Regions from separate parts of the Priestia filamentosa genome, predicted to be linked through region 3. Evidence: riboswitches for the same ligand, from Rfam matches in the RefSeq annotation. Region 3 holds a riboswitch; each other region holds the start of a gene.

Region 1 (10,652 bases), on a different contig from region 3:
GAAAACTATGTAACAGATAAGGGATATAATGATACGGTTGTTGGAAGTACATATTCTTCTGATCAATCTTCATCTCAATCATCAGAAAAGGGATCTACCAACACTACCTCTTCAACGCAAAATACGCCAGAGCCTGCAAAAGAAACAGGTTCTTGTACTATTAAAGGAAATATTTCAAGCTCTGGAGAAAAGATTTATCATATGCCAGGCGGTGCTTATTACGACCGAACAATTGCAGAAGAAATGTTTTGCTCAACAAGCGAAGCAGAGAATCATGGATATCGTGTTTCACAAAGATAATCAACTAAAAAAGCCCCATTCCTTATTTAAGGAACAGGGGTTTTTTTAGTTCGAACTATATTCCTTCTCTATGTTACTAATTTTATCAACTCGTACTTTATGTCTTCCACCTTCAAAAGGTGTTCCCAACCAAATTTTAACAATATCACGTGCAAGTCCTGGACCAATAACTCGCTCTCCCATCGCAAGCACGTTTGAATCGTTATGCTCTCTTGTTGCTCTTGCACTAAATGTATCATGAACAAGAGCACAGCGAATCCCTTCTACTTTGTTCGCTGCAATACTCATTCCAATACCTGTCCCACAAATTAGGATCCCTCTGTCTGCATCTCCATTTGACACCTTTTCTGCAACTGGAAGAGCATAGTCTGGATAATCAACAGATGTATCACATGAGCATCCTATATCTTCATATTCTACCTTCATTTCTTCAAGCAAAGAAACGATTTCTTTGCGGATGTTTATCCCTCCGTGATCAGAGGCAATGACGATTTTCATGATTTTCACTCCTACTTGTACAGGGCTTTATCTGTTTTAATGATTTAATTATCCCTTTAACTTATACACTAATAATAAAGGTAATCCTTCTGGTTTGTAAACCTTTTCAAATCAGAACAAGAAACTAGTTATGATTTTCTTCATCCTATCCAAGACACGTTTTACACTTGCATACTGTATAAAGATAATGAACTTTTTCATTCTCCAAATAATCAATAACTGTATTACAAATATGAAAAATCAAAGTTACCATTCTCTCTTCTTCACCCATTTGTGCACTTACCTACTAAGGTATAAAACTGAATAATAATCTTAATTTTTACAACAGTCAACTTTATATAGAGTATTAAGTATGAATCTCAGCACATTTGTTATAGCAAAAGCAAGCCAACAGACTTATGAAATAGAGAATTTTTTGCCCTTCAAAACAGAAAAGTATATAATAAAACTACGTTTTGGTAACGATGAATCTATAGTGAGAGAAGTGATTTTTATCAGTTTTAATCCTGTATCAAACAAGAAATTATATATCCAAATTTATGATCAAATTCTTTCACAAATCGAACTGGGTACATTCAAAGTTGGAGATAAACTGCCTTCTGAACGAGAGCTGTGCGCAAACTTCGGTGTTAGTCGTGCACCTGTAAGACAAGCATTAAGTGCACTTGAAATGAATGGAATTATTTATTCAAGACAAGGTGAAGGGGTTTTTGTAAAAAACACAACAATTACAACGGGCACTTCTCAATCTTCTTCTCTTTTAGAAAATGTATCTCCTGAGGATATTGTGGAAGCAAGAATGACCATTGAACCTCTTATTGTTAAATTTGCAGCAATGAGAGCTACTGCTGAAGATATCGAAGATTTAAGAAAAACCATTGATATGATGGAAGAAGAAACAAAACAAGGAATTTATGTGCCTGAAACAGATGAGAAACTACATAAAGGGATCGCAAAAGCTTCTCACAATGATCTGTTTATTACTTTCATGGCGGATATTAGTAACGCGATGAAAAAACAAGAAATGTGGCAATTTATTCGCGATCGTACAGTAACTCGTCCAGATTATCGAGAAGTGAATTTTAAGGAGCACAAAATGCTTATTGAGGCAATTGAAAATCGTAATGAGAAGAAAGCTGTTGAAACGATGACTTCTCATATGAAAAACCTTTTTGAGCGGTACTGGAAAGTGTAAACCGTTCCTCGAAGAAAAGTTTGAAGATCTGGGCTCGTTCTTTGAGCTAGCAAAAAGGATGCACCTTATGTGCATCCTTTTTGTATGAAGAACGTTACACTCTTTTATAAAATAAGCCAACAAAGACTCTTAATAATCATGTATTGATAGAATTCTTTAAATCAGATTGTTCAATATCTTCCTCCACTTTATGACTAACCGCCTTACCTGATTGCTTTACTAAAAATAGAATAATCGCTGCTCCAATTACTAAACTAACTCCTAGAAAAATCATACTTGTATTAAAAGAGCCTGTAACATCTTTAATATACCCAACGATATAAGGACCAAAGAAACCACCAAGATTTCCCACACTGTTAATGAGCGCAATTGCTCCTCCTGCAGCTGCTCCTGTTAGAAATGAAGGAGGAATAGCCCAAAATGGAGAGTATGCTCCAAATGCTCCACATAAAGCAATAGTTAAAAAGATAAATGATAAGACAATGCTTGTGCTTGCTACATAGCTACTCGCAATCATAGCCACTGCACTAGTCGTTAAACAAACCGCCACATGCCAACGTCTTTCATTCTTTTTATCAGAGTGATTACCAACCATAATCATTACGAACATTGCAATAGTATACATCAACCCTAGTACCCACCCCATACCTTGTGTACTTAGGGATGTTGCTTCTGCTAGACCTTGAGAAATGGTAGGGAGAAACATATTAATGCCGTAATAGCCGACCATCCAACAGAAGTATCCAATTGATAAGATCAATACATCCCGATCTTTTAAAGCTTGGGCAAAAGTATAATGCTTCACTTCTTCCTTTTCCTGTCTTTCTTTTGCAATCACACTCATTAGCCATTCCTTTTCCCCATGATTTAACCAGTTTACGTCTTCAAGCCTGTCATCGAGATAAAAGTAACAAATAATACCTAAAATTAATGCTGGAATAGCCTCTAAAATAAATAGCCATTGCCACCCTGCTAAACCAAACCAGTCAATTCCTAATAGAAACGTAGAGAGAGGCGAACCTATAGCATTTGCTCCTGGAATAGCAAGCATAAATCCTGCAATAGCCTTGGCATGATGTTTTGTTTGGAAGAAACCGCTCAAATAATAAACCATACAAGGATAGAAACTAGCTTCCGCCACCCCTAAAAGAAAACGAGCAATATAAAACTGCGTAGGAGTTTGGACAAATGCCATGAAAACAGCAATAATCGCCCATGTTACCATAATGCGGCTAATCCATTTTCTTGCCCCAATCTTTGTCATCATAGCGCTTCCTGGAACTTCTAATAGAAAATAGCCAATAAAGAAAATTCCTGCTCCTAAACCAAAGACAGCATTGGAAAACCCAAGATCTTCGTTCATTTGTAGTGCAGCAAACCCAATATTTACTCTATCTAATATTGCAATAATAAAACATAGGAATAGAAATGGAATTAGTCGAAGTGTTACTTTCCTTGTGGTAGAACGTTCTAAATCAACCTGATTCAAGATAAATCCCCCTTTTGGGCTTTTTTGGCCTTTTTTAACCTTGCTACCTTATCCCTCTGGCATCAACTATCCCCAATTAAGCGCTTTCAATTAAACTAAGCATTCTCTTCTCCCCTTCCTTTATTATTTAGTTGTGTTTGTATTACTACAGCATTTCTTTTGTTGTTTCGATGCTATTATCGACTGTAATGCTGATAATAAACTTCCTTTCTAATCTGCTCTGTTATTCGATGTAAATTAAACATTTTGTAAGTGCTTACAAAATAAATTTTACTTGTTACAAGTCCTACTGCAATTTCAGCTACATTTTATTCTGCAATTCCTATATCAAATATTTTATAAGAACACCAACCTGTATGCTTGTATTACAACTAACTTACAATACAAGTATACAGGTAATCATTTTTGTTGTCTATATTTTTTAAAAAAGTCTGTTAATTTTAAACTCCATATAAAAAAAGGCTGTTTCTCTAATAAAGAAACAGCCTTCTTCCATATTTCTCTCTATCTTTCCTATAAATATATATTTATAGATGCAAATTACACTAATTCATTTTTTCGTTCAGCAGCCTCTGCCTCTCTTTTCGTGCGATGCACCGTACCAAACGGATGTTCAGGAGGCGCATAAATAGCGTAAATCTTCAATGGCCTATCCCCCGTATTTGTAACATTATGCCATGTCCCCGCAGGTACCATAATGGCGTCATCATCAGAAACTCTTTCTCGAAAAGATAAGTTGTTTTTTGTTTTTCCCATCTGAACAAGTCCTTGACCCTCTTCAACTCTTAAAAATTGATCTGTTTTCGGATGAGTTTCAAGCCCAATGTCTTCTCCTTGTTTAATACTCATCAATGTAACTTGCAGATGACGTCCTGTCCATAAGGCTGTACGGAACGTTTTATTTTGCTTAGTGGCTTCCTTAATATTCACCACAAACGGCTGTCTTCCGTAATCTTTTAACTCAATTTTTTCTCTGGTGTACCAATGGGAATAAACTTCATATGGATTAAACCTATACGCTGCCTGAAATACTGGATACTGTACGTAATAAGGATAGGAATACATATAAGGAGAATAATACATTTCTCTTCATTCCTTTCATATGTTTATAAAATATCCTATACGCCATTTTAATAGTATATTCCGTTCCCTTTATGAAATGCATCTTTAGTTCATTGTTAAACCACTATCAACTACAATATTTTGTCCTGTAATTCCTTTAGCTCTGTCAGACCCTAAAAATACCACTGTTTCAGCTACGTCTTTTGGGGTAGTGACACGATTTAAAGCAGAATTACTTGCGACAATGTTGAACACTTCCTCTGTTGTAAGGGCACTAGCATCTGTTGTTTGTAAAAGACCACCTGATACCATATTGACCGTAATACCATATTGTCCAAGCTCTTTTGCCATGTTTCTCGTAAATCCAACTAGAGCTGCTTTTCCTGTTGTATATTGATGATAAGGAACAATAGGACTCTGAAATAAATTTGTACCAATATTTACGACTCTCGCATTATCTGTTTCTTTCAAATATGGTAAAGCTGCTTGAATAGTATTCAATGCTCCATGAACAGACCCTTCAAACTGTTCTACATATTTCCCCCAGCTTAACTCATGGACAGGTTCCTGTGCATTTGGATCAAATCTAAAATTTACCAGAGCATTATTAATAATGATATTAATACATCCATAATGCTGAATCGTTTGGTTCACTAACTCTTCAACATCACGTTTATTTGTAATATCAGCATAAAGTGCGATTGCATTTTCTTTCCCTAACTCATCTACTAACATTTCGGCCCTTTCTTTGTTCTGATAATAATTCACAATAACGCCGTATCCATTTTCTACGAACGTTCTTGCAATTTCAGATCCTAATCCTCTACTTGCTCCTGTTACTAATGCAATTCCTTTAAAGTTTTTCATCGAATAAATTCCTTTCAATCCTATATTTACAATAAACTTGAAAGAGAGAGTGAATACAAAAAAGCCCTTTCACTCGGCAAAAGTAAAAGGGCTGAACATTCTTCATGTACAAACTGTATACTTTTACTCCCTACGCGAGTATTAACTCTCAGGTTCAAAGGGTCAGGTTTTTACCTTCTCAACTCGTATGAGTTCCCCTGTAAAATATTTATTGTCAATATTATTATATTTTAACTTCTAACGTTTGTACAATTTTAAAAGCATCATACTCCCCTAAAGGGCGCATGATGCTTTTTCATTATTTCTTCGTCATTAACTTTAACGGTGCTGCAATATTCTTTTCAACTTTCTTGCCTTTTAGAACATCACTTGCAGCTTTAACAGCTAGCTCACCAATTAATTCTGGTTGCTGTGCTACAGTTGCTGCTAATTTCCCTTCTTTTACAGCATTAACGGCATCTTCATTTCCGTCAAATCCAACAACAAGAACATCTCGCCCTGAGCTGTTAATTGCTTGGATAGCTCCTAATGCCATTTCATCATTATGAGCGAATACTGCTTTAATATCTGAGTTTCCTTGCAGTAAGTTCTCCATTACATTCAAACCTTTTGTACGATCAAAATCCGCAGACTGTTTTGCCGCAACGTCAAGTTTTTGATCTGCTATATTGTGAAATCCTTTGCCTCGTTCACGTGTTGCAGATGCTCCTGGAGTTCCTTCAAGTTCAGCTACTTTAGCTCCTTCACCTAACTTTTCAACAATGTAATCAGCTGCCATTTCGCCACCCTTTACATTGTCAGAAGCAACTAACGTTTCGACCTTTCCTTTATCTGCTGAACGATCTAATGTAACAACAGGAATGCCAATATTATTAGCTGATTGAACGGCTGTTGAAATAGCTGCTGAATCTGTTGGGTTAATTAGTAAAACATCAACACCTTGTTGTAGTAAATCTTCAACATCGTTAACTTGCTTAGCTGAATCGTTCTGTGCGTCAACAATCACAACGTCCATTCCTTGCTTTTTCGCTTCTTTTACAACTCCATTTTTTAATGAAACAAAGAACGGGTTATTTAACGTAGAAACCGATAAGCCAATTTTAATATCTTCTAAATTTCCTTTTTTCTTTGGTTTTGCCCATTCTGGAGGCTCTAATGAACAAGCCGCTAGAATAAGAAGTGAAAACGACATGAGTACAAGTAAGACCTTTTTCAATGAGAACCCCTCCTATGCTGATTTTTTACGATCAATTAACACCGCAATCAAGATAACAACACCTTTTACAACCATTTGGAAGAATGATGATACACCTAATAAGTTCAAACCATTATTTAACGTTCCAATAATTAAAGCACCAATCAATGTTCCAACAATTAAACCACGTCCACCAGATAAACTTGTTCCACCTAATACAACAGCCGCAATCGCATCTAACTCATAAGAAGTTCCTGCTGTTGGCTGCGCTGAGTTTAAACGAGATGTTAAAATCGCTCCCGCTAGTGCCGATAAAAGTCCTGCTAGCGCATAAATCATCACTTTTACTCGTGGTACTTTAATGCCTGAAATAAGAGCTGCTTTTTCATTTCCACCAATGGCATATGTTTTACGGCCAAATGATGTTTTGTGTAAAATCACCCACAGCACTGCAAATGAAATAATCATTGTAATTGCAGGAACTGGAATACCTAAGAAATAACCACGTCCAAATAGTTGAAAGGCATAGTTTTCGCCAAGACCTGTAATTGGGTTTCCATCTGTATAGACAAGCGTTAAACCACGGAAAATTGTCATTGTTGCAAGCGTTGCGATAAATGGCGCCATTTTTCCTTTTGTAATAAGAAGACCATTAATCGCCCCCATGACTGCACCTAAGATACATCCAATTAAAATAGCTAAAATCGGGTCAATACCTGATACAATCATTCCAGCAATTAGCGCACTAGATAGAGCCAAAATTGATCCTACTGACAAATCAATCCCACCCGTTAAAATAACAAATGTCATTCCAAAGGCAATAAGCGCATTAATCGCAACTTGACGCAGTAAATTTAATAGATTCAGTGGTTCTAAAAAGCTTGGATTTAAAATTGACACGATAGCAACTAAAATAATAAATCCGAGTAATGGTCCAAGCTTTTGCAGTAAATTATCAACATGATTTACTTTGTTTATAGCTGTTTTCATGTTAATTCCCTCCTGTTGCAAATGTCATGATTTTTTCTTGTGTTGCTTCTTCCTTCATTAATTCTCCTGTAATTCTACCTTCATGAACAACGAGGATACGATCGCTCATGCCAAGTACTTCAGGAAGCTCAGATGAGACCATAATAATGGCAACACCTCTGTCTGTTAGTTCATTCATTAACTGGTAAATTTCACGTTTCGCGCCAACGTCGACTCCTCGCGTTGGCTCATCTAAAATTAACACTTTTGGACCGATACCAACCCATTTAGCAATAACTACTTTTTGCTGGTTTCCACCAGAAAGGTTTTTCGCACTTGTTTTTCCTGATTCTGTTTTGATTTGTAAGCGCTTAATTAATAGGTCGACAAATTCACTCTCTGTCTTATCATCAATGAGCCCTTTTTTAGAAAAGCTTTTTAAGTTCGGCAACGCCATGTTATCCCGAATCGAAAAATCTAAAATAAGCCCTTCTGTTTTACGGTCTTCAGTAATAAATCCAATTCCTAGTTTGACGGCTTCATATGGGTTTTTAATCGATACTTTCTGACCATTCACTAATATCTCGCCATCGTCTAATTTATCTAATCCAAACAAGGCTCGCATAATCTCGGTTCGGCCTGCTCCCATCAACCCTGATACTCCAACGATTTCGCCTGCTTTCACAGAAAAACTTACCTTTTGAAAAGCTCCATTTCTCGTAGCATTGCGAACTTCTAACACCTTTTCACCAAGCGTTGGTGCTCGTTCTGGAAAACGATCAGTTAATTCGCGTCCAACCATCTTCTGGACAACCTCATCAAAGTTCGTTTCCCTAATTGCCTTCGTATCAACGGTTTTACCATCTCGCATTACTGTAATGCGATCACAAATGGTGAAAATCTCTTCCATCCGGTGCGAAATATAGACAATGGAAACTCCCTCTTTTCTAAGAGCATTGATTACTTCAAAAAGTTTCTGAATCTCACGTTCTGTTAATGCAGCAGTTGGCTCATCCATGATAATGACTTTTGCATTTGTCATTAGTGCTTTAGCAATTTCAATCATTTGCTGCTGACCAACTGAACAAAGCCCTGCTTCTTGCTCCAGTGGAATTGTAACCGAAAGTTTTTCAAACTGCTTTTTTGATAGCGATTTCATTTCTTTCATCTTTAAAAACCCAAGCGGTGTTTTCAGCTCTTTTCCAATAAATAAGTTATCGAGTACAGTCATATCTGGCCAAACATTTAACTCTTGATGAATAAACGCAATACCATACTGCTCTGCTTCTTTTGGACTCTTAAAATATGTCTCTTTTCCATCAATGAAAATGGTTCCTTGATCACGTTTATGAAGACCCGTTAAGATGTTCATCATTGTCGATTTTCCAGCTCCGTTCTCACCCATCAAAGCGTGAACTTCACCTTCTTTCAATTCGAAATCTACTCCTGACAACACTTGGTTTGTTCCAAATGCTTTATGAATTCCATTCATTTTAATATGCATAACGCTCACCTCTTTCTAGAAGATTACACCTGCTTGTAAAATACAGTTAGCATATGGAGTAACTTCACCTGTTCGAATAACGGCTTTGACGTTGTTTGTTAAATGTTTGAACTCTTCATGAGAAACTTCTTGAATATCCGTGTTAGTGAACCTCTCTTGCATATACTGCATAACATCCTGGTTTTGAGTACTCATCTCACTTGCAATTGTCACTTTTTCAACGACCATATCATCCGTAACCGCATTCACCACATCTCTGTAGCTTGGCACACCTAATGTAAGAGCTAGATCAATACGAGGTACATGATCTGGAATGGGAAGACCTGCATCGGCAATAGCGATGAGGTCTGTATGTCCTAGATCTGCGAGCACTTTTGAGATATGGCTATTTAATATTCCTTTTCGTTTCATAGCGCTCCCTCCACTTCTTCTCGCGTTGGCATACCACCTTGTGCTCCAAACTTTGTAACAGATAAGGATGCAGCACGATTAGCAAATTGTAAACTTTCTTCAATGTTTTTTCCTTCTACTAAGGCTACAGCTAGTGCTGCATTGAATGTATCTCCTGCCCCTGTCGTATCAACAGCGTCTACAGTATAGGATGAAACAAGGATTTCTTTCTCTCCGTCATAGTAACGAGCCCCTTGCTTTCCTTCTGTAATAAATAATTTGTTTGGATATTTTTTTAATGCTTCTTCTATACTTAAATTGTTAAATAACACTGCTGCTTCATGTTCATTTGGCGTAATATATGTGGCGCGGTTAATCACGTCTTGAGAAAGCGGGCGAGCTGGCGCTGGATTAAGGAGAAGTGGGATATTATACTCCTCACAAATGTCACTCACATATTCTACTGTTTCTTCTGGAATTTCTTGTTGAATGAGAACAATTTTAGCTTTCTTAATGTCATCAATCACACTCTTCACATATTCAGGTGTAATATAATCATTAGCTCCCTTGACAAAAACAATGCTATTATCACCTTCTGCTAATACAATATGAGCCGTTCCGCTTCCCACACCTGTAACCGGTTTCACATTGGTTACATTAACATGATTTTCTTTAAAGTTAACTAGGATTTCTTTTCCGTAGTGATCATCTCCTACACAGCCAATCATCTTTACGTTTGCTCCTAATCGAGCAGCTGCAACCGCTTGGTTTGCCCCTTTTCCCCCTGGTACTGTTTTAAATGATTCTCCAAGAACGGTCTCTCCAGCCCCTGGCCGTATTGCAGATGTTACAACTAAGTCCATTGATGAACTTCCAATAACTACAATTTCACTCATTTACCTCAACCTCTCTTGTCGTTTCTCGTTCAATAAATGTCACAGGCATTTCAACATGATTTTGCTCAACATATTCTTTCCTCATTAACTTGATTAAGAGACAAGCAGCTTCTTTGCCCATTTCATAAGCAGGTTGTCTCATTGTTGATAGAGACGGAAAAAGCAGGCTGCTCTGCGGAATATCATCAAACCCAATGATTTGAACCTCTTTCGGAATAGACTTCCCAAGACGAAGGGCTTCATGTAAAACTGCTGTTGCCACAATATCATTACTTGCGAGGACTCCG
Region 2 (10,652 bases), on a different contig from region 3:
CGTTATGAGCTATTTTAATATTTGAAAAGCCTTCTTTCTTTAGTACAACACCAAGCATTTCTGTTAAAGCCTTCTCATCATCAACAAGTAATATTTTTTCATTGTTCATCACTAACACTCCTTGGAACATTATTCCTAATAATCCAATCGTAGCATTATCCTAAAAAATTGAGAATTACTTTTTATGACTATTTAACCATAATTAAGGTATTGTTAAGCTAGTAGTTGAAGGCTGGTAATGTTCATACGATATAGTGGAGTTAGAACTTATATAAAGGAGATTAAATATATGAAAAATGCTCTTTCCCCTCTCAGAGGTGCTGAACGAATTTCTTCTGTTGATACAATGAGAGGCTTTGCTCTCTTTGGAATTTTGCTTGTTAATATGCTCATTTTTCAATATGGACTATTTGGTGAATATGAATATATTGAAACAGCTCAAGGATTGGAAAAGATTTCAGCCTCCTTCATTAATATTTTCGGTACCGGAAGCTTTGTAACCCTTTTTTCTTTTCTATTTGGATTTGGTGTTATGATTTTAAGAGATCGAAGTCGAGAAAAACAGCGACGTTTTTGGACCGTTTACTTACGCCGCCTCCTTCTTCTTCTCGCATTTGGACTTTTACATGGAACTTATATTTGGGAAGGTGATATTTTAACATCTTACGCTTTATGCGGCTTTTGTTTATTTTTGTTTCTCTGGTGCAAACCAAAAGTATGGCTTACAATTGCTCTTGTAATTATCGGTTTGATGAGCGCCTTTTCATTTATTCCTGCCGAGGAAGGAAGTGAAGATACTCTAGAAGCAAGTCCTTCCTACCTTGCACAAGAAAAAGAAGTATATGCAACAGGCTCTTATAGTGAAGTTGTTCATTTTAGAAACAATAGTATGCCTTTTGAAGATACAAGCGATGGAGAGATGATTGCTTTTGGTATCTTTGGTGTTCTTGCTTCTCTTCCTATGTTCTTTTTAGGAGCATATGTTGCTGCTAAGAGGTGGCTGCATGAGCCAGATCGCTATGTTTCTCTTTATAAGAAAATGTGGTGGATTTCTCTTCTCATTGGATTTCCATTAAAAATCGTCCCACAATTTTTGCAAAATGAAAGTTTAGAAGGTCTTAGTGCTTCATTAGGAGCTCCTCTTGTCGCCATTTTTTATATTTCAAGCATTGCTCTTTTAACCTATAGTAATCGATGGAAAAAGCTATCTAATGCGTTAGCTCGAGCTGGAAAACTTTCTCTAACAAACTATCTTTCTCAATCCATCTTCTTTACCTTCCTTTTTTATGGATATGGATTTGGATTATTCAGTAAAGTAGGGGTTACAAGCGGTATCGTATTTACCCTTGTTTTCTTTACGATTCAGCTTTTCCTTAGCAAACTGTGGCTCCAATTCTTCATTATTGGACCTTTAGAATGGATTTGGAGACTTTGGACATATTTGAAGATTCCTAGCATTAAAAGAAAGAAAAAAAAGCGGCCTACGCAAATTTCCGCTGGTCTGTAATCTATCTTTCTATTTACAAAAAAGTATCTTTCTTTTATGATGTGTATAAGCGAAAAAACTGTATAGTACAACGCACTAGGGGTGCTAATTAGCTGAGATGTGAATTTTTGTTCCGATCCCTTATAACCCGATCTAGATAATACTAGCGTGGGGAAGTGTAGCAATATACGACTTTTATGTTGATTGACTCTACATTTTTGTCTATTTTACTGCATCTTCCTTAAGATGCAGTTTTTTTGTGTTCATAAACTTTTAGGAGGAAGTAGAAATGAATGAACAGCTTTGTGGAACAAGTAGGATCTATGGATGTCGCTTCTCTCTTTATCCAATGTGCGATAACTTTATTGAAGTGATTAAAACGGCGCTAAGAGAGGTTGATACATCAAAAGTATGGATTAAAACGGATAATGTGAGCACATGTGTACGCGGAAGGAATGAACATGTTTTCGACGTTGTAAAAGCTATTTATCTTCATGCAGCTAAAACAGGAACTCACGTTGTATTGAATGGTTCCTTCTCTGTTGGATGTCCTGGAGATTCTGAAGGTGATGTTTACTTATCCGAAGATGATGTGCTCTTAAACGAGGAGAAAAGCAAGGATATTTCGATTGAAACAGCTATGCAGTTCGCTCTTTATCCAATGGGGATTCCTCACTATATGGACGTGATTGTGGATGGCGTTAACACAGCAAAAGACGAGGGAGTATTTGTTGCTGGTGTTCACTATGCAACACATCTTGATGGCGATACGCACACTATTTTCAGGACAATTAAGGATGCTTTTCTTTCTTCTCACAAAGAAGCAAGTCACGTTGTAATGACCGTCAACTTATCAGCAAACAGCCCTTCAACAAAAAGAAAGCCTGGTGATGGAAAATGACAAAGAGCTGGAAACTAAAAGAAATTGTCGTAATGTCGGCATTAGCTGTTGTGTTTGCTGTTGTGTACCTTCTTTTCACACAGCTTGGAAACATTTTATTTGGAATGTTCGGACTCTTAGTATATGAATTTATTTTCGGAATATGGTTTATCGTTTCAATTATTACAGCCTATATCATTAGAAAACCAGGAGCAGCCCTCATTTCAGAAACAATTGCTGCTGCTGTTGAACTGCTGATTGGAAACGCCTCAGGTCCTCGTCTTCTTTTAACAGGAGTTGTCCAAGGGATAGGTCCTGAGCTTGTATTCGCAGCTACTGGTTGGAAACGATACTCGCTGCCGATTCTTATGCTAGCTGGTATGGGTGCCTCTGTAACAAGCTTTATTATGGGCTATTTCTTGTCCGGCTACAATGCTCTTGACCCTTCTTATGTTAGTACAATGCTTACTGTCCGACTTGTCAGCGGAGCTCTTCTCGCTGGTTTACTTGGTAAATGGCTAAGTGATCAATTGGCAAACACAGGTGTTTTAAATGGGTTTGCGCTTGGAAAAGAACATAAAAAACGGGTGGGAACAAAAAATGATCGAAAATCGACTGCCTCTTAATGTTAAAAATTTAAGTTTTTCATTTGAAGAAGATGAAGAAAAAAAGCTGAAGAATATTTCCTTTTCAGCCTCTAAAGGTGACAGTATTTTTGTATTAGGACCAAGTGGTGCAGGCAAAAGTACCCTCACGCTTTGCCTTAATGGATTGTATCCAGAGGCTGTTGACGGTAGTTTGAATGGAGAAGTACAAATTTTCGGAAGAGACCTTTCTTCCTTTGAAACTGGAGAAGCCTGCCAATATGTAGGGGTAGTATTTCAAAATCCAGATAATCAGTTTTGTATGTTAACGCTCGAAGATGAAGTTGCTTTTGGGCTTGAAAATATTAACTATCCAAAAGAAAACATGGAAGAGCGAATTGATGAAATGCTCTCCCTTGTTGGACTTCTTCCTTATAAACAAAGCTCTATTTCAATTCTATCTGGAGGTCAAAAACAAAAGCTAGCACTTGCTTGTGTGCTCGCTCTTCAACCAGACATTCTTATTCTAGATGAACCAACTGCAAATCTTGATCCTGCTTCAACGAAAGAACTTGTTTCACTCGTCTCAACGCTACAGGAGGAATATAAATTTACGCTTTTAGTTATTGAACATAAATTAGATGATTGGGTTCATCTCATAAAGCGCTGTTTAGTTTTTAATAAAGACGGAGAAATGATCCTTGATACTTCGTTAGAAGACTGTTTTAAACATCATTATGAACTTTTGATTGAACATGGGACATGGATTCCGCATATTAGTTCCCTTGCCTATACAGGAATTGAAAAAGGCTGGTACAAAAAAGGAGCTCTCCCTCTTTCAATGGAAGAGTTTCTAAAAGGACTTCAGTCTTCTCCTCCCTTTTTCAATAGAAAGAAAAAGAAAAGAGAAAAAGAAACGCTTATTGATGTTCAAGATGTTTCTTTTTCTTATCAAAAGAAAGGCCCTTCACTTCTTACCAATCTTTCTTTTAAAATTGGCCGAGGCGAAATCGTAGCTCTTATTGGAACAAATGGTGCTGGAAAGTCTACGCTCTCCACCTTGCTTTCTCGTTTAAAAAAACCTTCTTCAGGCCAAATTTTATTAGAAAATAAAAATTTAAAAGAATGGGATGAAAAAACACTTCGTCAAAAAACAGGCTATGTGTTTCAAAACCCAGAGCATCAGTTCGTAACAGATAGTGTTTTTGAAGAAGTAGCATTTGGCCTTCGTCTACAAGGTTTATTAGAAGAAGAGGTAACAGAGAAAACGAAACATGTGCTAGAGGTATTCCAGCTTTTGCATGTTAGAGATCAAAATCCCTTTTCACTAAGTCAAGGTCAAAAGCGACGCTTAAGTGTAGCAACAATGCTTGTCGATGAACAATCCTTTTTAATTTTAGATGAACCAACGTTTGGACAAGATGCACAAACAACAAAAGAGCTACTAACCCTTTTAGATCAACGTGTCAAGGACGGGACAACAGTACTTTTAATTACTCATGATATGGAGCTTGTTCACGAAAAAGCTGATCGAGTTCTCGTTTTACATGAAGGAAAGTTGCTTTTTAATGGACCGACAGAATTCCTTTGGGAAGAACAAGCTTTGCTTGAAAAAGCCAATCTTGACCTCCCGCTCGAAATAAAAGTTCAATGTGCGCTAGAGAAAGAAGGTGACCTCCTTGCAACTTGAAGAGATTAATCCTGCCATAAAAGGACTTGTTGTTTTACTGTCTGTTATTTTCTTATCGCTCTTTTTGACAGTGTGGACGCCTTTATTATTCTTTATCATCACCGTCTTAGCCACATTTGCATTTGGCAAGGTTTCTTTCAAAAAATGGCTCCTTGTTCTGCTTCCTTTTCTGCTTGTGGCTTTTGGCTACTTTTGGACTTCTATTGTTTTTGGGGATGAAGAATTTAAAACAGGAAGCAAAGTTATCGCTCATGTTTGGTTTATTACGGTTACAGAGACAACGCTTCAAAATGGACTTAGCCTTGCTTTAAGAGTGCTTGGTTTTGCCTCTCTCTCATTGTTATTTATTTTTACTACAGATAAAACAGAGCTGATGTTAAGTCTTATGCAGCAATGTAAGCTGCCACCTAAATTTGCTTACGGTATACTAGCAGGTTATCGCTTTTTACCCCAGATGAAGGATGAGTTTCAAACCATTCAAAATGCTCATCGTATTCGCGGAATTAAACGAGCAACAACGCTTAAAGACCGAATTCATCAGTTGAAGCGTTATATTATTCCTCTTTTAGCAAGTGCTATTCGTAAAGCAGAACGAACAGCACTTGCTATGGAGTCAAAAGGATTTACAGGAGCGAAAGGACGCGTTTTTTATAAAACAACGTCTATCAAAAAGAAGGATGCCATTTTCCTTCTCTCCACTTTCCTCGTGATGGCCATTTGCTATTATGCTCCTAAGCTTTTTCAATTTACGTTTTAACACAAAAAGGAGCGATTTCTCATACGAGAACTCGCTCCTTTTGTGTTACATCATCATTCGTTTTCCTTCTTTTAGCTCTACTTCTTGTTTAAACTCTTTTCCTTCTCGCTTGCCTTTTACTCGAATAAAGTAGTAAATATAACAAGCAATGAAAAAGCCGCCTCCCCAATAAAGAGCTAATCGTTGTTCTCCATCAAACGCCATGCTTGCCATAACGATAAGATTTGCAATTAAAGCCACTGCAGGTAAAAATGGATAAAGCGGAGTTTTGAACTTTAAATCTTCTACTTTTCCGCCTTGTTGCACATATTTCTTTCTAAATGCTAGATGTGACCAGGTAATGGCAATCCAACCAATTTGCGCTCCTAATCCTGCAAGTGACAGAAGCCAAACAAATACGGTTTCTGCTGCAAAAACGCTTGAAAGAAGCGATAAGAGTGCTACAGCAAGTGTAATCAGCAACGCATTCATTGGAATCCCTTTTTTATTTACTTTAGCAATTGAAGGGCTTGCCATTCCTTCTTTAGAAAGCGAATAAAGAATACGAGTTGCTGCATAAAGACCTGAGTTTGCAACAGATAAAAGTGCAATTAAAATTACAAAGTTCATAATATCTGCTGCATACGGTACTCCAACTTTATCTAACACAGCCACGAACGGACTTTCAACAACGCCCGCCTGCTCTCTTGGTAATACCCCTGCTACGATAACTACAGAAAGAACAAAGAAGAAAAGCGTTCTCCATACCGTTTGTCGAATAGATTTTGGAATTGTTTTTTCAGGATTTTCACTCTCTCCTGCCGCAATCCCGATAAGCTCTGTTCCTTGGAACGAAAAGTTTACGCTAATCATCGTAATAAGAAGAGCCGTTACGCCATTTGGAAAAAGACCGTCGCTAACAAAGTGAGAGAAAAACGGCGCGCTTTCTCCACCTTTCATGTCTACAAGCCCAAACATTGCGGCTCCGCCGACAATAATAAATAATAAAATAGCTAATATCTTAATACTCGAAAAGACAAATTCAGATTCCCCAAATGCCTTTGCTGATAAAGCATTTAGTAAAAAGACAACTATAGTAAAGATTAAACACCACATCCAAATTGGCGAATCTGGAAACCATCGTTGCATAAGCTGACCTGATGATAAAAACTCTAGGGCAACCGTTACACCCCAACCTAACCAGTATAGCCAGCCAATCGCAAATCCCGTTGCAGGACCAATAAATTTTGTAGCATATGTCTGGAATGATCCCGATTCAGGCATTGCAACAGACAACTCACCTAAACAAACAAGGGTTAAGTACATTACAAGTCCACCTACTAAGTATGATAAAACCGCACCTAGTGAACCTGCTTGGTTAATTGTATATCCTGACCCTAAAAAGAAGCCTGTTCCAATACAGCCTCCTAAGGAGATCATAAACAAGTGTCGGGCTTTCATTGTTCTTTGTAAGCCATTATTTTGTTGTTCATTATTACTCATTAAAACACTCCTTTAACCATATTCAAAATAATGAATAGGTTATACATAAAATAAGCTCATTTCTCTATTCTACTGAACTTGAAAGAGAAGTTCTAGAGGTAAATAAATAGACTGAATATTAGTTTATTTGAATAATTTTACACTTGGTTTTTTTCTCATCACAAATAGCCGGTAAAAAGGCAGTACAGCACATTTTCCACCGGCACTCCACTTTTTCTTCTTTCACAATAATTACATCATTATACATAACAAGCGAATTTTTATTAAGGGGCTAACGAACTAGAAATTTAATCTATTCATGACTCTTCATTTATTTTTATGCTTCTTGTTTTGTAAAGAATCAATATGCCCTATGATAAGAAGTAAAATAGCGAAAAATAGTTTACTATACGAAGATAGCGATATACTCTCCATCCAGTCGTCTACAATGGAAAGAGATCCATAAAGAAAGAGAAGTTCTACTCCATACTTTAAAAGAACGGTTACTTTAAACTGTGCAGAGATCCCTGTTACTATAATCTTCAATAGATACTCAAAAGCTCTAGAAATCCACTTACAAAAGAAAGAAGTAAAATAAATAAGCAAATAGACCAAATAGAGTCATAACTCGACTTTGAAATATGAAAAAAACCAACTGTTCCAAATAAAACACCAAAGAAAATGACACTAACTGAAAATAAGACGAGAAGTACAATTAAAGTTATAGCAATGATATGGCTTCCTACGCTTTTTGAATTTCTCTTCATAGTTTCCCTCCTAACCATTATTTTAATCCTCATTCTTCTTTCTTCACAATAAAAATAAGACACGGCTGTATGCCGTGTCTTATTTTTCTCTTCTGGCGAAATCGACGAACTGAAATTTATCAAGGCGATGTCTTGATTCCGTGTATTGAAAAAGAGTCGCATCTTCAAGATAAACGTAGTTGCGCACAACAACAACGTGGTCATATCCTTTTAAATCTAAATATGCGTAGTCTTCTTCTGTGCATTTTTCCACAACAAATTCTTTTTTAGCAAAACTGATAATCAACCCTAAGTCTTTCTCTAAATACTCGTAAATAGAGTTCTTACAAATCTCAACTGTCAATTGCTCAACAATACTTTGTTTGAAGTAATCTTTGTCTAAAATAACATTTTCCCCATCAAAATTTCGTGAGCGGACAACTTGCCACACCTTCTCTCCTGGCGAGAGTTCTAACACTTTCTCTAAAAATGCGTTCCCTTCCATTTCCGTAAGCTCGTTTACTTTTGTTTTAGGTGGATTACTCATCTCTTTAGAAAGCTCTTTAAAGCTAACAAGGCCTGAAATAGGGAGGTTAAATTGTGTCATATCCAGAACAATGGATCCCTTTCCGCGAATCTTTTGGATATAGCCGTTTTGAGCTAACAAGTTTAGCGATTTACGAATTGTTTCTCTTGATGTTTTATAATGCTCGGCAAGTTCGTGCTCTGAGGGAAGTTTGTCACCTGGCTTGTACTCCCCTCTTTTCACGTCCTGTACAATATTTTGATATATACTCATATATTTATTTTCTTTCATTTTCATCACCATTATAAAGTGTAATTGTTGTTCATTACATATGGCAATAGCTATTATTACTTTTTCGAAAGATAAATAACTGATTCATAAGGTCGTAACGTTATCGTTCTTTGTAATGAAGGAGCATCATTGTAGTTTCCTAACAGAAGCTCACCATTTTCTATCACACTTTCAGGTAAAGAAAATGATTGGTCTTCACTATAAAAGTTATTGAGTACAACAAGCTGTTCTTCTTCTGTATTACGTGTATACGCAAAAATTCGTTCATCTTTTCGTAATAATAGCTTATAATCTCCTTCTGTAATTATATTGTACGTTTTTCGAAGGTCTATCAATTTTCGATAGTGATAAAAAATGGACTCTTCATCTTCTAACGCTTCTTTCACATTAATATGTTCATAGTTCGGAGCAAGTGAAATCCATGGTGTTCCTGTCGTAAAACCACCATGCTCATCACCATTCCACTGCATTGGTGTTCTCGAGTTATCCCGAGACTTTTGCTTTAAAATGGCTAGAATTTCTTCCTCTGACCATCCTTCTTCCTTTTTTTCTTTAAACATATTCAGTGATTCAACATCGCGATATTGTTTAATATCACTAAAATAGGGATTTGTCATTCCAATCTCTTCACCTTGATAAATGTATGGTGTTCCTTTCATCATATGAACAACAGTTGCGAGCATTTTTGCTGATTCTTTATGATATTCTTGATCATTTCCATAGCGGGAGACAACTCGCGGCTGGTCATGGTTGCACCAAAAAAGTGCATTCCAGCCGTCCCCTTTGTCCATATATTCTTGCCAGTGTGAGAGGATTTCTTTGAGCTGTAAGAAATCAAATGGTGCGTTGCTCCATTTCTCACCGTCTTTATAATCTACTTTCAAATGATGAAAGTTGAAGGTCATATTCAGCTCCTGTCTTTCCGGATTTGTATACTTTACACATTCCTCTGGAGCTGTTGATGACATTTCCCCAACTGTCATTACGTTATATTTTGAAAATACCGTTCTATTCATTTCATTCATATATTCATGAACACGCGGACCATCTGTATAATATTTACGTCCATCTCCATTATCATCATCTAAAAAGCGCTGATCTTTTGAAATCACATTAATAACATCAAGACGGAAACCATCCACACCTTTTTGGAACCAGAAGTTCATCATTTTATAAACTTCTTGGCGTACCTTTTCATTTTCCCAGTTTAAATCAGCTTGGGTAACATCATAAAGGTGCAAATAATATTGGTTGCTATCTTCGTCATATTCCCATGCAGATCCACCAAACTTGGATTTCCAGTTCGTTGGTGGCCCCCCTTCTTTTCCTTCTTTCCAAATATAGAAATCTCGGTAAGGGTTAGAGGGACCTTTCTTTGCTTCTTTGAACCATTTATGGGCTGTTGATGTATGATTAACAACAATATCCATAACAATTTTTAATCCTTTTTCATGCGCTTGAAAAAGAAGGTCTTCGAAATCTTCCATTGTTCCATAAGGTTCATAAATCTTATAATAATCACTAATATCGTAACCGTTATCGTTTTGAGGTGATTCATAAATTGGGGTTAGCCAAATAACATCAACACCTAATGTTTTTAAGTAATCAAGCTTTTTTGTAACCCCTTTAAGATCGCCAACTCCTGTTCCTTCTGTATCATAAAAACTTTTAGGGTAGATTTGATAAACGACGGCCTTTCTCCACCATTCATATTTCATAACCTTTTATCCTCTCCTCTTTTTATCTCTTTATTGGCTTATAGAACGTTTTACTTCCACTTCTTTTCGATTTGCGAATTTCCCCATTACAAGGGTTAATAAAAACGGAACAACAATGCTTATGCCCATTCCTATGAAAAAGACAGGCCAAAATGATGGAATAATAGAGAAAAAGGCTGGTAAACCTCCAACTCCAACAGATGAAGCTTTAACAAGATTTGTTGCTAACACTATTCCTCCAATAGCAGAACCGATAATTGCCGCAATAAAAGGATAGCGGAAACGTAAATTGACGCCAAACATGGCTGGTTCTGTAACACCTAAGTAAGCAGAAAGAGATGAAGCACCTGCAAGGCCTTTGACTTTTTCATTTTTTGTAACAAGCATCATCGCAAGAGCCGCTGATCCTTGTGCAATATTAGAAAGAGCAAGCATAGGCCACAAGAAAGTTCCGCCAATTGTACCAATAAGCTGAAGATCAACTGCTAAAAACGTATGATGCATTCCTGTAAT
Region 3 (10,652 bases):
CGAAATGAGAGTTCAGGATATTGATGAAAATAGCGACGCAATTCTACTATTTCAGGGTAAATATCTTCTAAACGGGCTAACTGTTCTTTCATAACCTTTATCCCTCCGATATCGTTTCTTTATCCTTATTTTCTTATCAAGCTTTACATTCTTGTATTTGAAATAGCATCCCTTACTTTCTCTAAGGACACCTCTGCTTTCTGTTTATTTAGCATCATAATATTCGCATAAAGAGCATCAATAAGGCTCAATTGACCAATCCTAGAAGCAAGTGCTTCAGAACGATATTCTGTTTCTTCAGAGCTTGTATAAAGCGCCACATTTACGCCTTGACTTAAAGGCGATTTTGGAAAGCTTGTAATACCAATTGTTTTAACTCCATTCTTTTTAGCAACATCTAAAATTTCCATGATCTCTTTATTAGAGCCTGAATGGGAGATGAAGACAGCTGCATCTTTTTCAGTGAGCTGTGAAGCAGACATGCGTTGAAAATGTGAATCAATAAAAGCAAAGGAATCGATACCTGAACGGATGAATTTGTGATAAGCATCCATTGCGATGACGCTGGATCCTCCTATTCCAAAGAAATGAATGCGGCGTGCTTGAAGCAAAAATTGTACTGCTTTTTGAATAGATGATTGCTCTAATATTTCAAGCGTATTTTCAAGTGTTCGGATGTTTGAATGAAAAATTTTTTGAGATACTGTTTTTTCATCATCGTCTTCTAAAATTTTTTCATTAATTTGTTGAACAGGACTCATTGTTTCAGAAGCAAGTGAAATTTTCATTGCTTGATAGCCTTTGAAACCAATTCGTTTGCAAAATCGAAATACTGTTGCATCTGCTACACGCAAATCTTCTGCAACTTCATTAATCGTCCCATGAATAATTTTCTCAGGATGATTTAAGATATAATTAGCGATTTTTTTTTCTTTTTCACTAAATCGAGCAAAATGGGAGCGTATTTTACCTAAACAGTTTTGTACCATATCATAAATCACTTCCTCTACGTTCACTAGCGTTTAATATTTATTTTACAACGAGAAAACAAAACTTGTAAACGATTGCAACAAGAAATTTTTTTTCGTATAATAGATAAGGACATAAAAATTTTTTTCAAAAGAGAGGTTTTACAATGGAAATCGGCATCGTTGGACTAGGGAAAATGGGCTTTAATTTAGCTCTAAATTTATTAGATCATAAACATGAAGTGGCAGCTTTTGATGTTGCAAAAGAGTCTGTTCAAAACATTGAGAAAGAAGGAGCTAAAGGAGCTTATTCAATAGAGGAACTTGTTTCAAAACTTCCTGAACGCAAAGTTGTATGGGTAATGGTTCCAGCAGGAGAAATTACGGAAGGTGTAATTACTGAGCTTGAGAGCTTGTTAGGGAAAGATGACATTATTATTGACGGTGGGAATGCAAACTATAAAGAATCATTAGCACGTTCAGCTCGTCTTGCTGAGAAAGGCATCCATTTCTTAGATGTTGGTACAAGTGGAGGAACAGATGGAGCTCGTAACGGTGCTTGTACAATGGTTGGCGGAAATAAAGATGCATTTAGTTATGTAGAAGAGATTTTCAAAGATATTTGTGTTGAAAAAGGATACTTATACACAGGTGAAAGTGGAAGTGGTCACTTCTTGAAAATGGTTCATAACGGAATTGAATATGGCATGATGCAAGCAATGGCAGAAGGATTCGATGTATTAGAAAAAAGTCCATATGACTACGACTATAAAGAGGTTGCTCGCGTTTGGAATAACGGCTCTGTTATTCGCTCATGGCTTATGGAACTTATTGAAAATGCATTCTCGAAAGATCCAAAGTTAGAAGGTTTGAAAGGAATTATGCAATCTTCAGGAGAAGGAAAATGGACTGTAGAAACAGCTCTTGATTATCAAGTAGCAACACCTGTTATTGCTCTTTCTCTTATGATGCGTTACCGTTCATTAGAAGACGATACATTCTCTGGTAAAGTCGTAGCCGCACTTCGTAATGAATTTGGTGGGCACAGTGTTGTTAATAAATAAACAAGCATAGAGGAGAAACATAAAGGAGGAAGGAACATGGGAGAAAAATATGTACTAGGGGTCGATATTGGTACAACAAGTACGAAAGCTGTTTTGTTTTCACCAGCAGGCAAAGTCATTGAAAAGCATGGGGTTGAGTATCCACTGTTTTCTCCAACTCCAGCAACAGCAGAGCAAGATCCAGAAATGATTTTTGCAGCTGTTATTGAAAGCATTAAAGAAACAGTGGCAAAAAGCAACGTTAATGCTGAAGATATTGTATGCGTATCATTTAGTTCCGCTATGCACAGTATTGTAGCTGTGGATAAAAAGGGAGAACCCCTTACTAAATGTATCACATGGGCAGATAACAGAAGTGCACATTGGGCTCAAAAAATTATGGATGAATATAATGGCCATGAAATTTATTTGCGCACAGGTACACCTGTTCATCCAATGGCTCCGCTCTCAAAATTGTTGTGGCTAAAGGAAGAGCATAACGAGTTATTTTCTGCTGTGCATAAGTTTGTATCAATTAAAGAATATGTTTTCTACAAGCTTTTCCATGAATATGTTGTAGACTATTCGATTGCTTCTGCAACAGGAATGTTTAACTTGCAAAATCTTGATTGGGATGAGGAAGCTCTTGAAGTTGCAGGAGTGACAAAAGATCATCTTTCTAAACCGGTTTCAACAACGCATTCTTTAACAGGCTTGGATGAAAAGTTTGCACAGGAAACAGGTCTTCTTGCTTCAACTCCATTTGTTGTTGGTGCAAGTGACGGCGTTTTATCAAACTTAGGGGTAGATGCAATCGACCCAGGTGTTGTAGCTGTTACAATTGGGACAAGCGGAGCTATTCGTGCTGTAACAAATAAGCCTGTAACAGATCCGAAAGGTCGCATTTTTTGCTATGCGCTAACAGATGATCACTGGGTAATCGGGGGACCTGTGAATAACGGAGGCATGATTTTCAGATGGGTTCGCGACCAGCTTGGAGAGCAAGAAATTCAAAAAGCAAGAGAGCTTGGTAAGAATTCATATGATCTATTAACTGAAATGGCTTCTAACGTTAAAGCAGGAGCTGAAGGGTTAATTTTTCACCCATATCTAGCAGGAGAACGTGCTCCATTATGGGATGCTAATGCCCGAGGTTCATTCTTTGGATTAGGACTTCATCATAAGCGAGAACACATGGTGCGAGCTGTTTTAGAAGGCATTTTATTCAATCTTTATACTGTGCTTCTTGCTTTAAGTGAGTTAATTGGAGAACCAAAGAAGATTAAAGCTACAGGCGGATTCGCTCGATCAGAGGTTTGGCGTCAAATGATGGCCGATATCTTTGGACAGGAAGTAACGGTTCCGGAAAGCTTTGAAAGCTCATGCTTAGGTGCAGCTCTGCTTGGCCTTTACAGTATTGGAGAGATTGACTCCCTAAATGCTGTATCTTCAATGGTTGGAGAAACTCATCAACATACACCAAATGAAGAGAATGCTCAAACATACCAAGAGCTTTCCTCTATTTACATTCGCCTTGCGCGCCTTTTTAAAGAAGAGTATGCAAACATCGCTGCTTTTCAAGAAAAACAGTCTTAAAAAATAGAAAAAAAGCCGATACTTTCAAAGTATCGGCTTTTTTAGCTGTTTCACATGAAACGTATGTGTTGTTTCACTTTAAAAGAAAAAGTGCTACGATAATGAACAAGTGTAATTTTAATGATAGAAGAAATGAGATGAAAAAATGAGTGAAATGATTTCCCTGCAAATTAAACGTAAAGATGCAGGAAAAATTAAAAGTGGTTTTCCTCTATTAAAAAAAGAGGCCATTGTGAATCCACATGTGCTTAAAAAAGAAGGTCAGCTACTTCGGTTAGTAACAGAAAGTGGCGAATTCTTAGGGACAGGATACTATGGAAAACAAAATAAAGGGTATGGTTGGGTTCTTACAACAAACGAACGCGAGAAGATTGATGAATCTTTTTTTATCAACAAGCTCTCTCAAGCCCTTGCTTATCGTTCTTCATTCTTTCAAAACCTATCCACAACTGCTTTTCGAGTGTTCAATGGTGAAGGAGACGGTATTGGAGGTTTAACAATTGAATATTTTGAAGGATACTATGTTATTAATTGGTACAGTGAAGGAATTTATGCTTTCAAGGATTTAATCTTAAGTGCTTTAAAAAAGGTTGTTCAATATAAAGGATTATATGAGAAGAAGCGTTTTGATCAGCAAGGCCAATATATTGAAGATGATGACTTTGTAGATGGAGAGCGTGCTCAATTTCCGTTAATTATCAAAGAAAATGATGTAAATTTTGCAACATATCTCAACGACGGAGCTATGGTCGGAATTTTCTTAGATCAGCGCAACGTTCGGGAACGTATTAAAGATTATTATGCTAAACATAAAACGGTCCTTAACTTGTTTTCCTATACAGGTGCCTTTTCTGTTAGTGCCGCAGTTGGTGGTGCTTCTAAAACAACAAGCGTGGATGTTGCTAATCGAAGTTTAAGTAAAACGATTGAGCAGTTTAGCGTCAATCAACTTGATTATGAAGACGAGGATATTATCGTAGAAGACGTTTTTCACTACTTTAAATACGCAAAACGAAAAGAGTTCACGTATGACTTAGTTATATTAGATCCTCCAAGCTTTGCCCGCTCTAAAAAGTTTAGATTTAGTGTCGCAAAAGATTATCAAAAGCTCTTAGAAGACACAATTGATCTAACAAACGACAATGGGGTAATTGTTGCTTCTACAAACTATAGTGGCTTTGATATGAAAAAGTTTAAAACCTTTATCGATGGAGCTTTCAAAGCTAAAGGAGAACGCTATAAAATTCTCGAAGAATATAAGTTACCAAAAGATTTTAAAACGAATCCTCATTTTAAAGAAGGAAATTATTTAAAAGTTGTCTTCATTCAAAAAGCCTAAACACTCTGTTTTAGGCTTTTTTCTGTTTCTTAAAATTGTGGATAACTTAGAGAAGAAAGGTTATCCACAATTTTTGGTAGTTAAAAGCTTCTTTTTTCGATCTTCTGCTTCCCTAGAATGGATCGCTTCCTCATTCCCCGTATATTCATCTTCTTTTTACAGCAAAAAAAGCTGTTCTTCTACAATATCCGCCTTTTTTCTTCCTAACGACATGGCTTCATTCTCTTTTTTACTCCCATTCTTAGTTTAGTGCTGCATATTAATACTATGAACTCCCTACCTACGTATCTTTTGTTTCCCTTCTGGCTAAAACAGATAGAAAACAGTATTTATAGTGGTACCTCATCTTAGGTTATTCCCTTACTTTTTGAAAATCCTATCTCTATAATCAATATCTTCAACCTCTTATCCACTAGTTTCTTGATCTGCTAGCTTCTTCATATCTCTTATCCACCTTTTCCATCGTCTCTTATTATTTTCAATCCTTTCTTGATCTTCTTTCTGGGTAGAAAAAATTATTTTCAGAAAATATAGATCTGAACTGCTTTTATTTCTGTACCAATTTATTTATCAGTCTGTATTTATATAGAAATTATTATAAAAAAATACCAGAAAACACTATTATTTTTCTAAAATAATATAAAAAATAACTTATTTGTCGAAATGTCGAATTATTTCCCATAACGTTAAAATTATAAATTAAATAATAGTAGGTAATAGTACCTATTAAAATCCGTGGAACATTTGATGTAAAGCTATTCCTCTTTTTTAGGTATTGATTTTTTTAGAATGGGAAAATAAAAAGAAAGAAGAAGGTAAGGAGGAATATAGGGTGAGAATTTTTTCGGAAAATGAAATGTATAACATTGATCAAGAAACAATGGAGAAGATTGGATTAAATAACGGTATGTTAATGGAGAATGCAGGACAAGCAGTAGCTCGAGAGATTGAAAGTCGAATCAAAAAAAATGATAAGATTATCGTCATTGCTGGAAAGGGGAATAATGGGGGAGATGGAGTTGTTATTGCACGCATTTTAAAGGAAAGAGGCTTTTCTATTGAGCTTTGGATGAGTCATAAAGGCGGAAGTGTTGCAGAAGATGCCCAACGAGCGTTAAAAATTTATGAGAACTGTGGGCATTCGTATAAAATCTATGAAGAAAATGAAGAAGCGTTTCAAATTTCTCTAAAGAAAAGTACGGTTATTGTAGATGCTCTTTTAGGGATTGGGACAAAAGGAAAGGTGAGAGGTCCGTATCGAAACATCATTGAAGAAATGAATGAGATAAACAAAATCATATATGCCGTGGATATTCCAAGTGGACTCAATGCAGATAAAGGGGAAGTAGATGTAGCGATTAAAGCTCATACTACATTTGTTATTCAAGGTGCCAAGCAAGGGGTATTTTTGTTTCCTAGTGCAAACTTTTATGGGGGAATTAAAACTGTTGATATTGGTATTCCTTCTTCTGTTATAGAACAGAATTCATATGTGAAAAGAAGGTGGAGTAAAAATGAAGTGCTTTCATCTCTTCCGCATCGGGACATCTCTTCGCATAAAGGAACATATGGGCGAGCTCTTATGATAGCAGGATCTGAAAATATGCCTGGAGCTGCTGTTCTTTCTTCAAAGGCTGCCTCCCGAAGTGGGGTAGGGCTTCTCACAATTGGTATTATCGAGAATATTAAATCAATTATTGGCTCTCATCTTCCTGAAGCAATGTACAATCTTCATCAAAGCCACCAAGGCATGCTTTCTGAAGTGAAAGATTACAGCTCTTTGCAACTGGACGCTATTGGAATTGGTCCAGGAATTGGAAGGTACAAGGAGACAGAGAAGATCGTTGAGGAAATATTGAAACAGCAGGTTACACTTGTGCTTGATGCAGATGCATTGTTCCATGTGAAACCTCATTTACAGAAAGTGAAGGAAAGGCGTTTTCCAACAATTTTAACTCCTCATCCAGGTGAAATGGCCTCACTTCTTGATTTGTCTATTAAGGAAGTGGAGAGTGACCGATTTGAAAAGTCGCGCGAGTTTGCTCAAACATATGGCATATATCTTGTTTTAAAAGGACCTTTTACCATTGTTACGACTCCCTCAGGAGAGCAATTTGTAAATTCCTCGGGAAATCCTGCTCTTGCAAAAGGTGGTAGTGGAGATGTGTTAACAGGAATGATTTTAGGATCTGTTCTTCAGTATGAGAATGTACAAAAGGCGCTGAGCAATGCTGTATTTATTCATGGTGCCATAGCAGATCAACTAGTAGCATCTACACATTCCCCATTAGATGTACTAGCTACAGACATTATTGAAGGAATTTCTCCACTGCTTCATGAATTATATAGAGAAAAGGAGTATTCTACTGGATACTGAAATGTGAACCATTTTCTTTTAAGGTTTTAAGAGGAAAGGGGAGTTAGAAGGATTGGAAAAGTTCATTAAACAAGCTATTTATAATAGAGGGGACACTTCACCAATTCAATTAATCAGGCCTGTTTCCGGTGGTGATATCAATCAGGCCTCTTATGTGAAAACAGAGAAAGAAGAATATTTTATTAAGTATAATAATTCTACACCTCCTGGTTTTTTTCAACAAGAAGTTCAGGGCCTAACGAAAATCAAAGAAACAGGTGTTATTCAGGTCCCAAATGTGTATGACTTTCATGAATCAACAGAAAGCGGAGAAGGATGGCTTATTTTAGAATGGATCCAAGGAGAGAAAAATGGAAAAACAGAAGAGCTTCTTGGCAGACAGCTTGCACTTATGCATAGTGTAAGTAAAGATAAGTTTGGTTTTCATCATCCTTCGTACATTGGGATGATTGAACAGCCAAATCAATACTATGATAAATGGGCAGAATATTACACGAAAAATCGTCTTCTTCCTCAAATAGAACTTGCAAAGAAAAAGGGGTACCTTTATCAGGAACGAGAAGCAGGGCTTTATGAACTTCTTGAGAAAATGGAGAAATGGCTTCCTCATTCTTGTGAGGCTTCTTTACTTCATGGAGATCTTTGGGGAGGAAATTGGATTGTTGGTAAAACAGGAGATCCTTATTTGATTGATCCCTCAGTATTTTATGGTCATTCTGAATTTGAACTTTCTTTTACTGAACTTTTTGGTGGATTTTCTTCAGCATTTTATCAAGCTTATCAAGAAGTTCGGCCACTTTCTCCAGAGTATGAGGAAAGAAAAACACTCTATCAACTTTTTTATTTACTTGTTCATCTAAATCTTTTTGGAGAAGCTTACGGAAGGTCTGTAGACCGAGTTTGGCGCTATTATGTAGGGTGAAAAAGAAAAAAGAGTAGTTTACATCATTTACTAGATATGCTATAGTTCGAAATGTAAACTGAATATTCAATATTTTACTACTAGGGGAGCCCTAATTTTGTGGGCTGAGAGGAAAGACAAAATCTTTCTGACTCTTCGAACCTGATCTGGGTTATACCAGCGGAGGGAAGTAGGAGAGATAACGTAAGAAAGTGAATTGCGTTTTTTTCTACATATCCAATTGGGTTCTCTATATTAGAGAACCCAATTTTTATTTTAAGAAAAAACTTCTGCTATTTCATCTCCTCCAAAGGTGTAGCCTAACAACAATACTAAGGAGGAAGATTTATATGTCGAAAAAAGTAAACATTCCATTGCAATCAACATTTCCAAACAGTAAGAAAGTGTATGTAGAAGGTGAACATCATAGTATTCAAGTACCAATGAGAGAGATTAAACAAAGTGATACAAAAACAGATAGCAAACATGAAAAAAATGAACCAATTCGTGTTTATGATACAAGCGGAATTTATAGTGATGAAGATTGTGAAGTGGATATTACGAAAGGGTTACCTCGTGTTCGAGAGGCATGGATTATGGACAGAGGAGATGTAGAAAAATATGAAAAACGAGAGATCAAACCAGAGGATAACGGATACCGAAGTGAAAATCAAAAACAAAATATTGCCTGTTATCCGAATGTAATCAAGCACCCGTTCAGAGCGTGTAAAGGAAAGAATGTTACACAAATGCACTATGCCAAAAAAGGGATTATTACCCGGGAAATGGAGTTTATTGCAATTCGAGAGGGAGTAGAGGCAGAGTTTGTACGAAAAGAAGTTGCGGAAGGAAGAGCAATTATCCCATCGAATATTAATCATCCTGAAAGTGAACCAATGATTATTGGCCGGAACTTTTATACGAAGATTAATGCGAACATCGGCAACTCTGCTGTTAGTTCTTCTATAGAAGAAGAGGTAGAGAAGATGACGTGGGCAACAAAATGGGGCGCAGATACGATTATGGATCTTTCTACAGGGAAAGACATTCACACAACGCGGGAGTGGATTATAAGAAATTCACCAGTTCCAGTTGGTACTGTTCCAATTTATCAAGCACTTGAGAAAGTACAAGGGATTGCAGAAAATTTAACGTGGGAAATCTATCGCGATACACTTATCGAACAAGCAGAACAGGGTGTTGACTACTTTACAATTCATGCTGGTGTTTTACTACGTTATATCCCACTCACGGTTAATCGAACAACAGGGATTGTATCAAGAGGGGGATCTATTTTAGCTCAGTGGTGTCTTGCTTATCATGAAGAGAATTTTCTCTATACGCATTTCGAAGAGATTTGTGAAACTTTAAAACGTTATGATATTGCTGTTTCGCTTGGTGATGGCCTTCGTCCAGGCTCCATTAAGGATGCGAATGATGAAGCACAGTTTGCCGAGCTAGAGACGCTAGGGGAGCTTACAAAAATTGCATGGAAGCATGATGTTCAAGTAATGATTGAAGGGCCTGGACACGTACCAATGCATAAAATAAAAGAGAATGTTGATAAACAAATGGATATTTGTCATGAAGCTCCTTTTTATACATTAGGACCATTAACAACTGATATTGCACCAGGCTATGACCATATTACATCTGCTATTGGAGCAGCAATGATCGGTTGGTTTGGTACTGCTATGCTTTGTTATGTTACCCCAAAGGAACACCTTGGGTTGCCCAACAAAGATGATGTAAGAGAAGGAGTTATCTCTTACAAAATTGCAGCACATGCGGCAGATCTTGCTAAAGGTCATAAAGGAGCTCAAGACAGAGATGATGCTCTTTCTAAAGCACGCTTTGAATTTCGATGGGATGATCAATTTAATCTTTCACTTGATCCTGAACGTGCAAGGGAATTTCATGATGAAACTCTACCAGCAGAAGGTGCAAAAACAGCACACTTTTGTTCAATGTGTGGCCCGAAGTTTTGCTCCATGAGAATTTCTCACGATATTCGCTCAATGGCGAAATTAAAAGACAAGAGTATAGAAGAAATTAGAGAAGAAGGCATGAAAGAGAAATCTGAAACATTTAAAAAGGAAGGTTCACATCTTTATTCATAAAAAAGAACCGGTCTCACCATAATTGAGACCGGTCCTTTTTTATGATTTTTAAACTGTTTTTGGCGTTAGGTTAAAACAGCGGTTATAGATCCATTCATATTTCTCTTGGGTAAGATCATGAGGGTTTCCTACTGTTTGAGGGTCTTTCATTGCTTCTTTTGAAAGACGTTCAATCATATCTTTTGAAACTCCCTGATCTTTAAGAGAAGGAATACTTAGATCTTCAACAAGTTCATACATCCAGTTTACGGAAGCTTTTGCTGCCTCTTCTGTTGTCATGTTACTTGTATCAATTCCAAATGCTTTAG

Evidence for each region. Region 3 has a riboswitch for thiamine pyrophosphate ahead of thiC (phosphomethylpyrimidine synthase ThiC). Riboswitches for the same ligand answer to the same signal wherever they lie in the genome.
Region 1: it holds a riboswitch for thiamine pyrophosphate, as region 3 does, so the genes downstream of both, B9N79_RS24880 (3-oxoacyl-ACP reductase) here and thiC (phosphomethylpyrimidine synthase ThiC) in region 3, are expected to answer to the same signal.
Region 2: it holds a riboswitch for thiamine pyrophosphate, as region 3 does, so the genes downstream of both, B9N79_RS17545 (YkoF family thiamine/hydroxymethylpyrimidine-binding protein) here and thiC (phosphomethylpyrimidine synthase ThiC) in region 3, are expected to answer to the same signal.

Annotation. Positions count from the first base shown of each region.
Region 1 is NZ_FXAJ01000016.1:10,764-21,415, forward strand. It holds gene B9N79_RS24855 (thermonuclease family protein) at 1-300, shown strand, start outside; gene rpiB (ribose 5-phosphate isomerase B) at 346-798, opposite strand; gene B9N79_RS26995 (GapA-binding peptide SR1P) at 944-1,069, opposite strand; gene B9N79_RS24865 (FadR/GntR family transcriptional regulator) at 1,283-1,993, shown strand; gene B9N79_RS24870 (MFS transporter) at 2,130-3,482, opposite strand; gene B9N79_RS24875 (cupin domain-containing protein) at 4,023-4,565, opposite strand; gene B9N79_RS24880 (3-oxoacyl-ACP reductase) at 4,650-5,411, opposite strand; TPP riboswitch at 5,522-5,620, opposite strand; gene rbsB (ribose ABC transporter substrate-binding protein RbsB) at 5,710-6,603, opposite strand; gene rbsC (ribose ABC transporter permease RbsC) at 6,640-7,596, opposite strand; gene B9N79_RS24895 (sugar ABC transporter ATP-binding protein) at 7,598-9,079, opposite strand; gene rbsD (D-ribose pyranase) at 9,095-9,490, opposite strand; gene rbsK (ribokinase) at 9,487-10,365, opposite strand; gene B9N79_RS24910 (LacI family DNA-binding transcriptional regulator) at 10,358-10,652, opposite strand, start outside.
Region 2 is NZ_FXAJ01000004.1:271,982-282,633, reverse strand. It holds gene B9N79_RS17555 (response regulator transcription factor) at 1-109, opposite strand, end outside; gene B9N79_RS17550 (DUF418 domain-containing protein) at 290-1,507, shown strand; TPP riboswitch at 1,575-1,678, shown strand; gene B9N79_RS17545 (YkoF family thiamine/hydroxymethylpyrimidine-binding protein) at 1,776-2,387, shown strand; gene B9N79_RS17540 (ECF transporter S component) at 2,384-2,992, shown strand; gene B9N79_RS17535 (ABC transporter ATP-binding protein) at 2,967-4,640, shown strand; gene B9N79_RS17530 (energy-coupling factor transporter transmembrane component T family protein) at 4,630-5,397, shown strand; gene B9N79_RS17525 (amino acid permease) at 5,443-6,879, opposite strand; gene B9N79_RS17520 (YrvL family regulatory protein) at 7,186-7,404, opposite strand; gene B9N79_RS25865 (hypothetical protein) at 7,401-7,625, opposite strand; gene treR (trehalose operon repressor) at 7,705-8,421, opposite strand; gene treC (alpha,alpha-phosphotrehalase) at 8,478-10,139, opposite strand; gene treP (PTS system trehalose-specific EIIBC component) at 10,170-10,652, opposite strand, start outside.
Region 3 is NZ_FXAJ01000008.1:75,859-86,510, forward strand. It holds gene B9N79_RS21735 (M20 family metallopeptidase) at 1-92, opposite strand, end outside; gene B9N79_RS21740 (MurR/RpiR family transcriptional regulator) at 144-989, opposite strand; gene gnd (phosphogluconate dehydrogenase (NAD(+)-dependent, decarboxylating)) at 1,136-2,032, shown strand; gene gntK (gluconokinase) at 2,069-3,607, shown strand; gene B9N79_RS21755 (class I SAM-dependent rRNA methyltransferase) at 3,753-4,946, shown strand; gene B9N79_RS21760 (NAD(P)H-hydrate dehydratase) at 5,779-7,323, shown strand; gene B9N79_RS21765 (fructosamine kinase family protein) at 7,376-8,245, shown strand; TPP riboswitch at 8,318-8,430, shown strand; gene thiC (phosphomethylpyrimidine synthase ThiC) at 8,575-10,344, shown strand; gene B9N79_RS21775 (choline dehydrogenase) at 10,393-10,652, opposite strand, start outside.